One region of the Paenibacillus sp. FSL H7-0357 genome, then DNA from elsewhere that is predicted to be linked to it. Evidence: riboswitches for the same ligand, from Rfam matches in the RefSeq annotation. Region 1 holds a riboswitch; each other region holds the start of a gene.
The links. Region 1 has a riboswitch for cyclic di-GMP ahead of H70357_RS15175 (hypothetical protein). Riboswitches for the same ligand answer to the same signal wherever they lie in the genome.
Positions count from the first base shown of each region.

Region 2: linked by a shared signal. The riboswitch ahead of H70357_RS11330 (S-layer homology domain-containing protein) and the one ahead of H70357_RS15175 (hypothetical protein) in region 1 are both predicted to bind cyclic di-GMP.
Region 3: linked by a shared signal. The riboswitch ahead of H70357_RS05160 (PA14 domain-containing protein) and the one ahead of H70357_RS15175 (hypothetical protein) in region 1 are both predicted to bind cyclic di-GMP.

Region 1 covers NZ_CP009241.1:3,506,307-3,510,783, reverse strand. The annotation lists gene H70357_RS15180 (hypothetical protein) at 1-297, opposite strand, end outside; gene H70357_RS15175 (hypothetical protein) at 437-1,492, opposite strand; cyclic di-GMP riboswitch class I at 1,543-1,634, opposite strand; gene H70357_RS34350 (aminoglycoside 6-adenylyltransferase) at 1,761-2,528, opposite strand; gene H70357_RS15165 (sigma-70 family RNA polymerase sigma factor) at 2,649-3,227, shown strand; gene H70357_RS15160 (DUF4179 domain-containing protein) at 3,196-4,477, shown strand, end outside.
Region 2 covers NZ_CP009241.1:2,625,324-2,629,800, reverse strand. The annotation lists gene H70357_RS11335 (DUF6531 domain-containing protein) at 1-326, opposite strand, end outside; gene H70357_RS11330 (S-layer homology domain-containing protein) at 352-2,391, opposite strand; cyclic di-GMP riboswitch class I at 2,536-2,629, opposite strand; gene H70357_RS11325 (TetR/AcrR family transcriptional regulator) at 2,911-3,579, opposite strand; gene H70357_RS11320 (SDR family NAD(P)-dependent oxidoreductase) at 3,882-4,477, shown strand, end outside.
Region 3 covers NZ_CP009241.1:1,161,697-1,166,173, forward strand. The annotation lists gene H70357_RS05155 (sugar phosphate nucleotidyltransferase) at 197-1,570, shown strand; cyclic di-GMP riboswitch class I at 1,708-1,788, shown strand; gene H70357_RS05160 (PA14 domain-containing protein) at 1,801-4,200, shown strand; gene H70357_RS05165 (glycosyl hydrolase) at 4,409-4,477, shown strand, end outside.

The DNA of each region.
Region 1 (4,477 bases):
GCTTGGAGCTACTCTCTGTAATTGAGATTTGGCTACTACTTTCTTCGGATTCACCAGAACCGCATGTTTAAAACCGTTATACAGCACATAGCAGCGTTCCAGAACCGGTAGTATCTCCGGCTTGAAGGGCGCCATATCGTTGCAGTCAATAATCAGAGACATCTCGTGGATCGGCAAAGTCGGCATGGACGCCTCGAATATTTCCACTTCTTTTACCGTTTCAGCCAATTCGGCAAATCCATGCAAGCTGATGAAGATGGTGTTGAATTCCGGGTACATTTTAGTTTCTGCGATCATTTTTTAACGACACTCCTCTAGTTGTTTTTTTTCAATTTGCGGTTGCGGGATTCATTGGAAATAGGTTCATACCCAAAATTTACCGCTTTACTACTATCGTCAAATTGCACTGTTTTTTTGATAGTTTCTGAAAATTCATTTATGGCGTTCTGACTATTGTACGAAGCACAATATAGTCATTTGCGTCGCGTGAGATCAGTGTGTCTTTATTGAAATACACAAAATTGTCCGCACTGCGGTTTCGTTCCCCAAGCAAAAAGAGTTCCCCGTTTCGGAGGTTCACTCCGCGGGCTACCAGTTTATTGTTCATCATTTCCGAGAACACCGCATAATTGTCACCCACGATTAATAGATCATTCCGGTCGCCATTTACCCATTCACGTTTAAGCAATACTTTAACCGGAGCTCCGGCTTTACTGCGGTCCATCGTCATATAAATGAAATAATTTTTGGTCTTGCCGGCAGCATCCACTTCTTTGGAGTCAATCATCCAGACAATATCTTTACCATTCGAAGCTACGAGGTTGAAGGATTCATTTTCTTTCAGCTTGTAAAGCTCAATTGTTTTTGAACTTGGCAGATCATACAGATACAACGTGCCGGTGTCCCATTTGCTATAGATGAACTTGTCATCTACAAACTGGTGGACCTGATCAAAACCGAGATCATTGATGGTCTGAGTTTCCAGCGTCGTTTTGTTAGTGAAGTAAAAATCTGAGCCACTGCTGTGTGCATAATATTTGTCACCCACACCCAGTAATTCCGGAGTTTTCACTTCCAGCGGAAGCTCGCTTGTTTTTTTTGTTTTCAAATTGTACTGTACCAGCTTCTTCGGGTAGATATTAATTCGTTTAGTCACTTCAATTGTAGACTCATAATAATAAACACTGTCTCCCAGGAGCTGCAGGTTCGTTTTGAACGTGTTAGTAGAAGTGACTTTCTCCGTCGTCTTCTTCTTCCAGTTATGTAAGTACAGCTGATAAGCCCCTTTGCTATCCTTCTCCAGTGAAGCGATCGTGTCACCCGTGAACTTGTAGTTGTAGTCAAGCGGCATGTTATATGCAGTTTTGACATCTGTAAAAGTGTACTTCGCAGCTGCGTGGACCGGAGTAGCAATCAGGGGTCCTGCAGCCAAGGCCGCAGCCAGAATAAACGCTAAACCTGGCCTTATTTTGTGGCGAATCTTCAAAAACATGTTTTTTTATTCTCCTTTTGTTGTATTTAGACAACAAAAAACCAAACTACATGAGCGTCCCCGCTGTCATGCCGCTTTCGTGAGCGGTTTAGACCGGTGGCTTTGCGTCTTCCGCCTTTCGGCGGAGTTGCCTTTGTTCATCAGCTGGCGCTTCCGAATCACAAACATATTTTGGTATTTATTATCTATCTAAATTTATAATTCGACAAGAGTAGTCATTATCCTTCTTTTTTCTCACATTCAAATATTGTTCGCTGTATCTGTTTTGTTACGATAGTGCATAGATCCGTTTGACCATAAAATCGAAAAAACGCTGATTCCAGTTCTCTGACAGCCGTTCGGTCAAGTCTGCAATCAACACCACAGCGAGGTCCACCAGCTTCTGGACACCTGAAGGGAGTGCGTCCGGTCCAAGAGCATTTAACGCTCCTGTTAACTCATCCAGTTGCTGTGGACTGAGTTTGTGATGCAATCTCTTAATGCCGAGCTGCGCTGTAGAAGGATCTGCTACATGCCGCAGAACTATCATTAGATCTGCCGCCAGATGACTGCCAAGCCGGTGTGCCCAGAGCAAATCGCCGCGGAGATACGCGGTTTCAAATTCCAGAAGACTGAAAGTGAAACCGGAAAGGATTCTCGTAATCTCTACATCCGACATGGGGAAGCTCTCTGCTTTGTAGTTGGCAAGACATCCCTCGGGATCATGCAGGACAAGGATTTGCTCGGTTTGTTTCAGACTCTCCTCAGTCACTGTATAAAGATCGAAATGCAGACCGTCTTCAAACACGCCAACAATTTGTGGTCCTACGAAGTTAGCTTCCGACCAGAATATCAGCGGTTTATAGCTCTCCATATAGGATATTCTGCGCGTTAAAAAATCCGTCAAGCCCTCGCTGTGGACCAAACAGTACAAATCAACATCCGAGTAAACATCCTGCTGTCCTCTGGCATGTGCACCTTTCAGAAATACCGCCCTGACTGCCGGATCATCCTTTACAGCCAAGCCTACCTGACGGATTGCTTCGTCTTGTTTCATTCTCTCTTCCCCCTGCAATGTGTAGTATGATCTGAACATAATCTTTCTTTTTTATAAAAAGTGAGAAATATTGTGGCGCTGGTGCGTCTTATATACAAATAAATTAATGGGAGGCACTGGATGAAGGCACAGGAAAACGACAAACAAATCATTGCCGAAGTGCTGCAGGGCAACCGGGAGGCCTTTGCGGTACTCGTAGACAAATACAAGTCGAGCTTGTATGGTCTGCTGCTCGGTATGGGCGCCAGTCACCAGGATGCACAGGATTTGGCCCAGGAAACATTTATCAAAGCATACCAGAAACTCCGCGAGCATCATGGCCAATCAAGCTTTGCCGCTTGGCTGTACGCCATTGCGATCAACCACTTCAGGTCACTGAAAAGGCGGAAATCCCCTGGCCTAACAAGCAACTTACTGGAGGAGAAGGATCACGGGCCAACCCCTGAAGAGCAGTATATGCGTAAGGAAGACGAGCTTGAAATGCACCGGAAATTGGCCAAGCTTCCAGAGCGATACCGGATTGTACTGCTGCTTCGCTATACCAATGAATTATCCTATGAGGAAATCTCAGCGATAACGGGAATGCCTATGCACCAGGTCAAAAATTGTCTCCACCGCGCCCGTCAAAAGCTGAAGAAACAATGGTCGAAATCCAGGGAGGGTTCCAATGAAAAAATGGGCTTACACCAATCACAATGACTTGTCCGGCACTGATAACGATCTACTGACGGATTCACAATTGTATACAAGCTCTAATCTAGCTGATGATTTCACAGAGCGCGTTATGGAACAAGTTCGCAATACAGAGATACAGCCCGCCTCCGGGCAAAAATTATCCGAGATATCCGGAATGCAAACGGGCCGCACCCTAAAAAGAGGTTTAAAGTGGGGCAGCTCTGTTGCTGCAGTGATAGGAATTGCTTCATTACTGTTTTTCATTGGCAGATCAGGTACAGTCTCAGAGACGTTATCCACCCCTCCACAGAAACCGTTCCTCCTTGCCAACCAGTGGGCAGAGCTTGGTCTGCTGGACGCCAAAATACTCGGTGTGGTGCAGCAGCCTGACATAGAGAAAAGCGATAAAGGCTATACCTTAGTCCTGCAGGACGTAGTGGCTGATCCTACCCGTTTGGTGCTCAACATCACTATCATGGATGAAAACGGACTTGCCTCGGAAGACGCAATGTCCAGATTTAATGCCAGCCAGCTGGAAATCCGGAATGAAGCAGGCGAAAGTATCGGAGAACTTAAATCGGTCATGAGCATGGACAAGAATACTTATGGAAACCCGGATCAGGCCTCCCTTCTGCTGACTTACGTATTCCCCGATGAAGCACCCGGAAGCACCGTAGTTATTCAAGGTAATATTCATGAACTGGAGACAAACAAGGTGATAGCCGGGGACTGGAGCTTCAGCTATGAAGCGGATATGACCGCAGCGCAGGCATTAACAGTAACCACAGATTTGAAGGACCATGTCTATACTACTCCGGATGGGATGAAGCTGGAGATGGATCAAGTGATGCATACACCTGCAGGTGTCACACTGAAATTCAACACCTCGCTTACTGGAGAGGCAGCCAGCCTTATTTCTGCCAATTTAACTAATTTTAGCCACGATTTCGGGGTCATGTTCCATTTTGTGGATGAGAAAGGTGAAGAACTTTCAAGAATCAACAGTTACATCTCCGGAGGTATTATCGACACTTCCTTCGGCTACACTGTCAGACCAACAGAACAAGCCGGCAAGCTGCACTGGACCTACTATTTCAAGAGCCTTCCATATGACAGCCGGCAAGTACGGTTCATCCTGGATGGTTACAATAGTCCCGTCAAGTCTAACGATTCAGTGACGTTCCATCCTCATGAGCTTAATGAGAAACCCGCAGTATTTAGTGCTCAAGGTGATGTGCTGAAGGTGAACAAGATGGAGATCAAGGAAATCAAGG
Region 2 (4,477 bases), 880 kb from region 1:
TATTCACCGCTCTTAATCAGATCCCCGAGGAGCGGGGACGATCCGTCCCGCTGCGGAGTACAGAGGCTGATATTCGTTTTATGATACTCCTGACCGTTGTCGGCCGCGTTGAAGCTGAAGGAGATTTTAACCGATTTTCCCGATTCCGGGTTAAGTTCACTGGGTTCAATCCGCATATTGGTAGCTGCATAAGCCGGAGAGATGAACTTATCCAGACCTGGAAGGATGGGAATATAAGAAATGACCAACAGCAAAGCAAGCATGAGGTTAAAACGTGCCTTCATGCTGCCGCCGCGCCACTTCCTTTTGAGCGCTCCGAATTTCATGATTTGATCTCCTATCCGTTGTAAGTTAGAGTAAATTCAGCTCAGCCAGCAGCTTGTACATCACGACCGCTGCTTCTGCTCTTGTTGATGAATCTTTAGGCTTCAAAAGCTGTCCGTTACCCTGCACCAGCTTCTTGCCCACCGCCGCAGCTACAGAATCCCTTGCCCAACTGCTAACGCTGCCGTTGTCCTTATATCCGCCCAATTCGGCTTGAAGCTTGGCAGATTCAGCAGCAGAAGCCCGGCTGCCGATAGTGCTGTCTATTGCCCGCATCAGCATCACCATCATCTGTTCACGGGTCAGCGGATCATTGCCGTGAAAAAGTCCACCTTCTCCCGTTACGATTCCTGCCGCTGCAGCTGCTTCCACATAAGGGTAGGACCAGTTCGCAGCTGAAACATCACGGAAAGCCGGTGTCTCCGGCCGCTGCGGCTGCAATCCAAGAGTTGCTGCCAGCAACTTGGTGAATTCAGCCCGGGTCAGGATCCCTTTTGGCGCATAAGCGGTTCCGTTCATCCCGTTCACAATCCCCCTAGCCCCCAGCACCTCTACAGCTTGCTGCGCCCAGTGGCCTGACATATCTGTGAATTCAGCTCCGCGCAGCATTACCGCATATAGTCCGGAAGCTATAATTCTGGATTGAACAACGGCGTCTTCCGCCGCAGTCACTCCGCCAATATAGTTCCATATGCCTTTTGCCAGATCGTTGCTATAGATTCCAAGCTTCTCACGACCTGTCGTCCAAGGCGCTTCCTTCGGGTACCCTACCGTCAGCTTGGCCGGCATCAGGAACGGAGCACTCGCTTGCACCTGCCACGCAGAACCTGCCTTCAGCAGTTTTTTGCCTGTTGCGTCGAGCAGTACTTCTTTCTCCAGCTCAGCTTGGGCCAAGCTTACAGTGGTATTGTCAGGGAAGGTTCCTGCTGCAATCTCCAGCCGTGCCCAGCCATTCAGTACAGACAAAGTACCTCCCGCACTTCCGATAACCTGACTGTCCTTGGCTCCGGTCACTACAGTGGTCTTCACTTCCGGGGTTGCACCCGGACTCGGATCTGCGCCTGGATTTGGAACTGCACCTGGAGTTGAGGTTGTCCCTGGAGTTGGAGTCGTTCCTGGCGTTGGGGTTACCCCTGGACTTGGAGTGGCTCCCGGACTCGGAGGGGTTGATCCTTCTTTCAGGTCTATCGACTCTATGTAATCATCCTTCTTGCTGTAAAGCAGTTTATCCCCGGTAATGCCGATCAGCTTCGTTCCGGGCTCTATTGCTGGCAGTGATTTCACTGCATATGTAGTAAGGTTCACTTGCTGCAATGTGGCAGCACCGTCCCTTTCCTCTTGAAAAACTGCCTGTCCTTCACCTATCGACATGAAGGCATACTGGGTTCCTCCAGGCTTCATCTCGGTGAGATCCACAGGCAGAGCAGTTAGGTCCTTGATATTCAAAATCACATATTTGCTCTCGGAAGACCCATTTTTTTGCTTAAACAGCACATCGCTGCCGTTAAAAACAAACCAGTCCACATAGCTTGCTCCGCCCAAACTAACAAGTGCACGCGTAGCCCCGCTTTTCAAATGGAGCAGACTGAGCCCCCCGTCACGGGCATTCTTATACACCACATTGCCGCCGGCCAGCACCGGGAAACGTCCTTCGCCGAGGTCGGCTTCAACACCCGTAGCCAGATCATGATAGATCATGCTGCCGTAATTTTTGCGCTCGTACCAGACTACACCGACTCCATCTGTAGTCGGATTGCCATATGTGCCAGACTGTTTGTTAAGCTTTCTTCGGGTACCCGTCTCAAGATCGGCAGTGTAAATATCCCAGTTCAGTGAAGACTCCTGCTCTGTTCCTTTGTCGGCCCACACTGCAACGTTGCCGCTCACATAAGGCGCATCCTTGGCGGATGAACCCGATGTAAGAACAGTGCTGGCACCACTGGCCTGATTCATCGCGTGAACCTGCTTCACCCCGTCGGCCTCTGCTTCCAGCCATACAATCTGGTCGCCGGATACGTTATAGTCCGTTCTACCCGGATCGGTCCCGGCAGCCAAAACCTGCTTCATGCTAAGGCCTCCGCTAAACAGGCCCACAAGCATACTCACCGCCACTGCGGACACAACCGTCCGCGAAAACTTCCCTTTCCTTCTAAACCTCATTTACTTCTCTCCCCCAGCGCTATTTGTAGGCACGCCAAAAAACCAAGTGCCTTGAGCGGCCCGGCTGTCTTAACATCCTCCTTTGGATGAAGTAGACCCGTGGCTTTGCGTCTCCGACTTTCGTACGGATTTGCCTTTGTTTCAAACTCGGTTTTTCTGTCCCGTTATGGGTATGCAGGTGTGACTTTAGTTGTACAGGACTCTTTCTTTATCGGAATTTATCCCTATTAAATTAATAAGTCCTAGTTCTCCCTTACTTATATACCTTTTCCTTTTTTCGGAAATAGGCCTCATTCTTCGACATTTGTAAAGATTTAAAACAAATTTAGAAACAAAAAAACGGCATCTCTGCCGTTTAATTGTGTTATAGACTCTCAGGATTCGAACCCAGGCCCTATATAAAGGATTTCACTAACTACTCCTGCTTTAATGCTTGGCTGCGGCTGCAGGTGCAAACAGCGAGTTTGCAAGTAGAGCTACCGTTCCTTTATACACTGCGTGCGACGCTGCGACACTTCCCAAATGTCCTCCTATGTGCAGGTGAATCACTCCGTGAAGAGAGGACCAAATCGTACCTACAATAAATTCCGCATTTGAATCACCAGCAATTAGGCCTTGCTCTTTAGCGCTGACAATCACGGACAACAAGCGCCGCATAGCAGTAACAGTGCCTTTCATGCTCTGCTCATCCGGTTTGAAATCTGCAAATGCTCCCCCAAACATCAATTTATAGTAGCTGGTATAGCGCTGGCCAAATTCCCAATACACTTCTGCCAGATTAATTAAATACTGCTGCAGATCCTCTGACTGTGAAGCACTCTCAAATTCGCTCGAGAGTATTTTGCAGCCCTCCAGATATAATTGCTGGGCTAAACCTTCTTTATTAGCAAACAGACTGTAGATGATCTTGGTCGAGCAACCCATCTTCTGAGCTACTTTTCGCACGGTGACAGCTTCCGGCCCTTCTTCCTGAAGAATAAAGGCTGCTGCATCAACTACGAGTTGACGAAGACTAGCTGTGTTCTGTAAGCGGGCTTCCTGGTAGGTTGTCAGCTTTCTATTGCTTGCGTCAGCAAAATTATTAGGTTCATTCAACTTAATCGCCTTCTTTAGTTATGTTGTTATTCTCGGGAAACGCAGTTTCCAATCATATACCACGCATTCTATACAGTCGATTCCACAAAGTCAATCATACATGCACATATCTTCTTGCAAATTTTAAAAAAAGAAGGTTTGACTTTCTCCAGCCAGCAGGTTACTATGATTTCAATAGGAAACACTGTTACCAACTAACAAGCTAATATTGCTTTGGGCACTACGTTTAAAGTAATTTTTTTCGCACAATCGGTAACATCGTTTCCTAACGAATACATCGTTTTAATAGGAGGAGTAATTTTATGAATATTCAAGGAAAATGGTCGCTAGTCACAGGTGCCTCTTCCGGCATTGGCGAACAATTTGCAATACAGCTGGCTAAACAAGGAAGCCATCTGGTTCTCGTAGCCAGATCTAAGAACAAACTCGATGACTTGGCAGCGGAACTCGAAAGAAGCTATAACATCAAAGTCAAAGTCATAGCTATGGATCTTACGGAAGCAAGTGCACCAAGCGAATTGTTCCAGCAATGCCAGCTGTTGAAACTTGAGATTGAGCTGCTGGTCAATAATGCCGGATTTGCCACTCATGGGAGGTTCGAGCAAATCTCAGGCCAGCGGCAGCATGAGGAGATTATGTTGAATGTTGCTGCCGTCGTAAATATGACTCATTTATTCTTGCCGGATATGCTGCGCAGAAGCTCTGGTACTGTGATCAATGTATCGTCCACCGCAGGATTTCAGCCGCTCCCCTATATGGCTGTGTATGGGGCAACCAAAGCTTTTGTCTTGTCCTTTACAGACGCATTATGGTGGGAGAATCGTGACCGTGGAGTCCAGTTCTTTGCACTTTGCCCCGGTTCTACAGATACAGCTTTCTTCACCGTCGTGGGGACAGA
Region 3 (4,477 bases), 2.3 Mb from region 1:
ATCAAGAAATCTGCAGACAACAGCGGCCGAAAGTCCAAACATTCCTTGCAGTGACTCTCATAACAGCCCAAGCTGGTAGAATTTTTGCGCAGCCTGCAGTGCTGCCTGAAGCAGTCTGTCTTTTGCATTAGCCGAACTGCAGCTCACAATAACAATCCGATATTTTTGCGTCAACACATAATGAGGAGGGTTCCATATGAAACTGGTACTTCTATCAGGCGGTTCAGGTAAACGTCTCTGGCCATTGTCTAACGATTCACGTTCGAAGCAATTTCTGAAGGTACTTGAGAGCCCGACGGGTGAACCGGAATCCATGGTACAACGGGTATGGCGGCAGCTGGAGGAAGCTAATATGTCGGGTTCGGCTTATCTGGCTACCGGCCGCAGCCAGGTGGAAATGATTCAGAGCCAGCTTGGCAGCGAGGTGCCTATCATCGTTGAGCCGGAACGCCGCGATACGTTTCCGGCGATTGCCCTGACAGCAGCCTACCTGTATTCCATGGAAGGCGTTTCGCCAAGCGAGACCGTGGCCATCCTGCCGGTCGATCCTTATGTGGAAGCCGCCTTCTTCGATACAGTAGTGCAGCTTGAGCAAACGATGCAGGAGAGCGGAGCGAACCTGGCGCTGATGGGTGTAGTACCCGAGCATGCTTCAGAAAAATACGGATATATCATTCCTACCAGCGCTGAGGCGGGAGCAAGCGGCTATCTGCAGGTAAGCCACTTCCAGGAGAAACCTGACCGTGAGCAGGCTGAGGAACTGATCAGCCGGAATGCCCTCTGGAACTGCGGCGTGTTCGCGTTCCGCCTGGGTTACCTGCTTGATATTCTGCAGCGCAAGGGATTGCCGCTGAACTATGAGGAACTGCAGAAGCAGTACAAACTGCTTGCTTCCATCAGCTTTGACTATGAAGTGGTGGAAAAAGAGGAGAAAATCGTAGTTCAGCCTTATGACGGATTCTGGAAGGATTTGGGCACCTGGAACACGCTGACCGAAGAAATGAACAGCAACCATGTGGGCAAAGGGTTCGTGACGGCCGATTCCGAAGGCACTTGCCTGATTAATGAGCTGGATATTCCGATTACGGTGATCGGCGCGAAGGATCTGATTATCGCTGCCAGCCCGGACGGGATTTTGGTTACCCATAAAGCGGAGAGTCCGAGAATCAAGGAAGTGCTGAAGTCTTTTGAACAAAGACCGATGTACGAAGAACGCCGCTGGGGCCATTATAAGGTCATAGATTATGTGAAATACGATGAGGGAAATGAAGTGCTGACCAAACGGATTTTTATCGAAGAGGGTAAAAATATCAGTTACCAGCTGCACCATAAACGCAGTGAAATCTGGACATTTGTCAGCGGTGAAGCAAGCATTGTAATTAATGAGAAGATGCATAATGTGAAGGCGGGAGATGTGGTGCGTATACCGGAAGGCACCAAACATGCGATTCTTGCGCTGACGGATGTAGAGTTTATCGAGGTACAGACCGGCTCGGAACTGGTAGAAGAGGATAACATCCGCATCACCTTGGATTGGGAAGATATAGCTTTGCAACAGTTTATCTCTTAGGCCTAAACAGTCTATTTACCCAATTGTTGCAGATCCAAAACAGGCATTTAGAACCATTTATTAATTTATTTTTATTAATGCTCTAAATAAAAACTTCATAGGGACGATACTTACGGTAAGAGGGATAAATCCTTCCAAAACGACAAAGGCAAACCTAATCGAAAGATAGGGACGCAAAGCCATAGGGCCTTCGCAAGAGTGGCAGCCTGGCTACCGAAAGGAAGATAATTTTGAAAACTTACCGTAAGTCTCGTCTGCTGTCCACCTTGCTGTCTCTTGCCGTATTGTTAACCGCTATGCCTTTAGGATTTGGGCTGTCGCCTTCAACCGCAGAAGCCTCATCAAGCACAGCAGTGCCGGTTAATCCGGACGCTTCAGCCGAAGCTGTCAAGCTGCTTAGTAACCTCTATTCCATTACCGGAAAAGGGATTATCTCTGGACAGCACGATTATTTGGAGAGCCCGGATGAATTCAGCAACAAGTTGAAGGGAACAAGCGGAGAATATGCTGCTCTTCACGGATATGAGCTTGGCGTAATTAGCGGCCAGTCGGAGAGTACGGCTGCATCGCAGCGCAAGAATGTGGTGAACAGCGCGATCAACTGGTACAAGAACGGCGGCATTGTCGCAATGACCTTTCATCAGAATCTGCCGGGAACGGCTTACCTCTGGTCCAATGTGCAGAAGCCGCTCACCCAAGCGGAATTTAACAGGTATGTAACGCCGGGCACGGCAGAATACGCCAGCCTGATCACGGATCTGGATAAAGTGGCGGTGTCGCTCAAAAGCTTGCGGGATGCGGGCGTTCCCGTACTTTGGAGACCTTATCATGAAATGAACGGCAACTGGTTCTGGTGGGGGAAGAAAAGTAATTTTGCTGAACTGTGGAATATTATGTATGACCGTTTCGTGAACGTTCATCAATTAAACAATCTGTTGTGGGTATGGAACCCCAATGCACCGAATGCCTGGTCTGATCCTTATGCGCTGACCTATCCGGGCGCAAGCAAAGTGGATGTTCTTGCAGCAGATATATATGATAACGACTATATGAATAAGTACTATGACAGTTTGCTTAGTCTGGCTGCCGGTAAACCGATAGGCATTGGTGAAAACGGTGAGATGCCCAGCACGGCCAAACTGAAGCTCTCCCAGAAAAATTTCGTTTTCATGATGAACTGGGGAAAAATGCTCTATGAGAAAAATAGCACAACTACGATTAAGAGTTTCATGAATGATAGCTATACACTGACCCGGAATAAATATAAGAGTTGGAGTGCACCAGCCGTTGCGCCAACGGCAACACCGACACCGACACCAACGCCGACACCAACGGCAACACCGACAGCAACGCCAACGGCAACACCGATACCAACGCCAACAGCAACGTCGAAGCCGACGGCAATGCCAACGCCTGACTCTAATGATTCAGTGGAAGCGCCTGTGGTGAGCGGACTTAAGGGAGAGTACTTCAAAAACATGACGCTTTCCGGTACGCCCGCCTTGGTGCGCAATGATGCATTGCTTAACTTTAACTGGCGCCAGGGTTCGCCGGATCCTTCAATCGGTATAGATTCCTTCTCCGTCCGCTGGACCGGTCAAATCAAGCCAACGTATAGTGAGACTTATCAGTTTTTTACCACTTCGGATGACGGTATCCGCGTTTATATTAACGGTAAAGCTGTCATTGACAGCTGGATGAAACAGAGCGGAGCCGAGCGTACCGGAAGCATCGCTTTAACAGGCGGTCAGTTGTACGACATCAAGGTCGAGTATTACGAGAATGCCGGCGATGCGAATATCCGCTTAATGTGGCAAAGTCAAAGCCAAGTCAAAGGGACGGTTCCGGCCAGCGCATTGTTTGTGAATGCCGGGGCAGCTGCTGCCAGCCAGACAGAATTGGACAGTACACTCAGCCTGGTTGCAAAACCGGTTTTAGCGGCGACAGCAGCACCAGCCGCAACAGCAACGCCGACACCTGCGCTGACAGCAACACCAGCACTGGTGCCAACGGCAACACCGACATCTGCGCCAACACCGGCGGCAACAGCAACACCGGTGCCAACAGCAGCACCGACGCCAGCACCAACACCGACGCCAGCAGCAACGCCAACACCGGTGCCAACACCAGCACCGACGCCAGCAGCACCAACACCGGTGTCTACGCCGGCACCAACACCGACAGCAGCACCTGCTGAGAATGGGCTAAAGGCAGAATATTTCAATAATATGCTGCTGTCAGGCACTCCGGCACTTGTACGTAACGACGCCATTCTTGATTTCAATTGGCGTCTAGGCACCCCGGATGCTGCAATCGGCATCGATTTCTTCTCCGTACGCTGGAGCGGCAAGATTAAGCCGCTCTACAGTGAAACGTACACAATCTATACTACTTCAGATGACGGCATCCGCGTTTGGGTCAATGACAGTCTTGTGATTGACAGCTGGATGAAACAGAGTGGAACCGAACGCATGGGAAGCATCAGCCTGAATGCCGGGCAGCTATATGATATTAAAGTGGAGTATTACGAGAATCAAGGGGATGCCAGAGCGCGTCTAATGTGGGAAAGCCCAAGCCAAGTGAAGGGTACTGTTCCTGCGAGCGCCCTGTTTCTTCCTTCCGCTTCCTAAGCAGAGCGACTGGTTAGCTACTGTATTCACCGGCGGGTGCTGGTTAAGACGTTACAATTATAATTCCTAAAGTCCACTCTTAGTGGCCCTGCTTATCAGCAGGGCTACTAAGCTATAGCCCCCATTTGGCTTCGGGATGTATGAACCTGCATAGGGAACTCATCCTGTGTGCCGTGGCGGCATTTCGCTGGAGAAAGGAGATTACGATTTGAACACTTACCGCAAGTACCGCCTGTTTAATACGATTTTACCTCTTATATTAATATTTTCCCTGCTG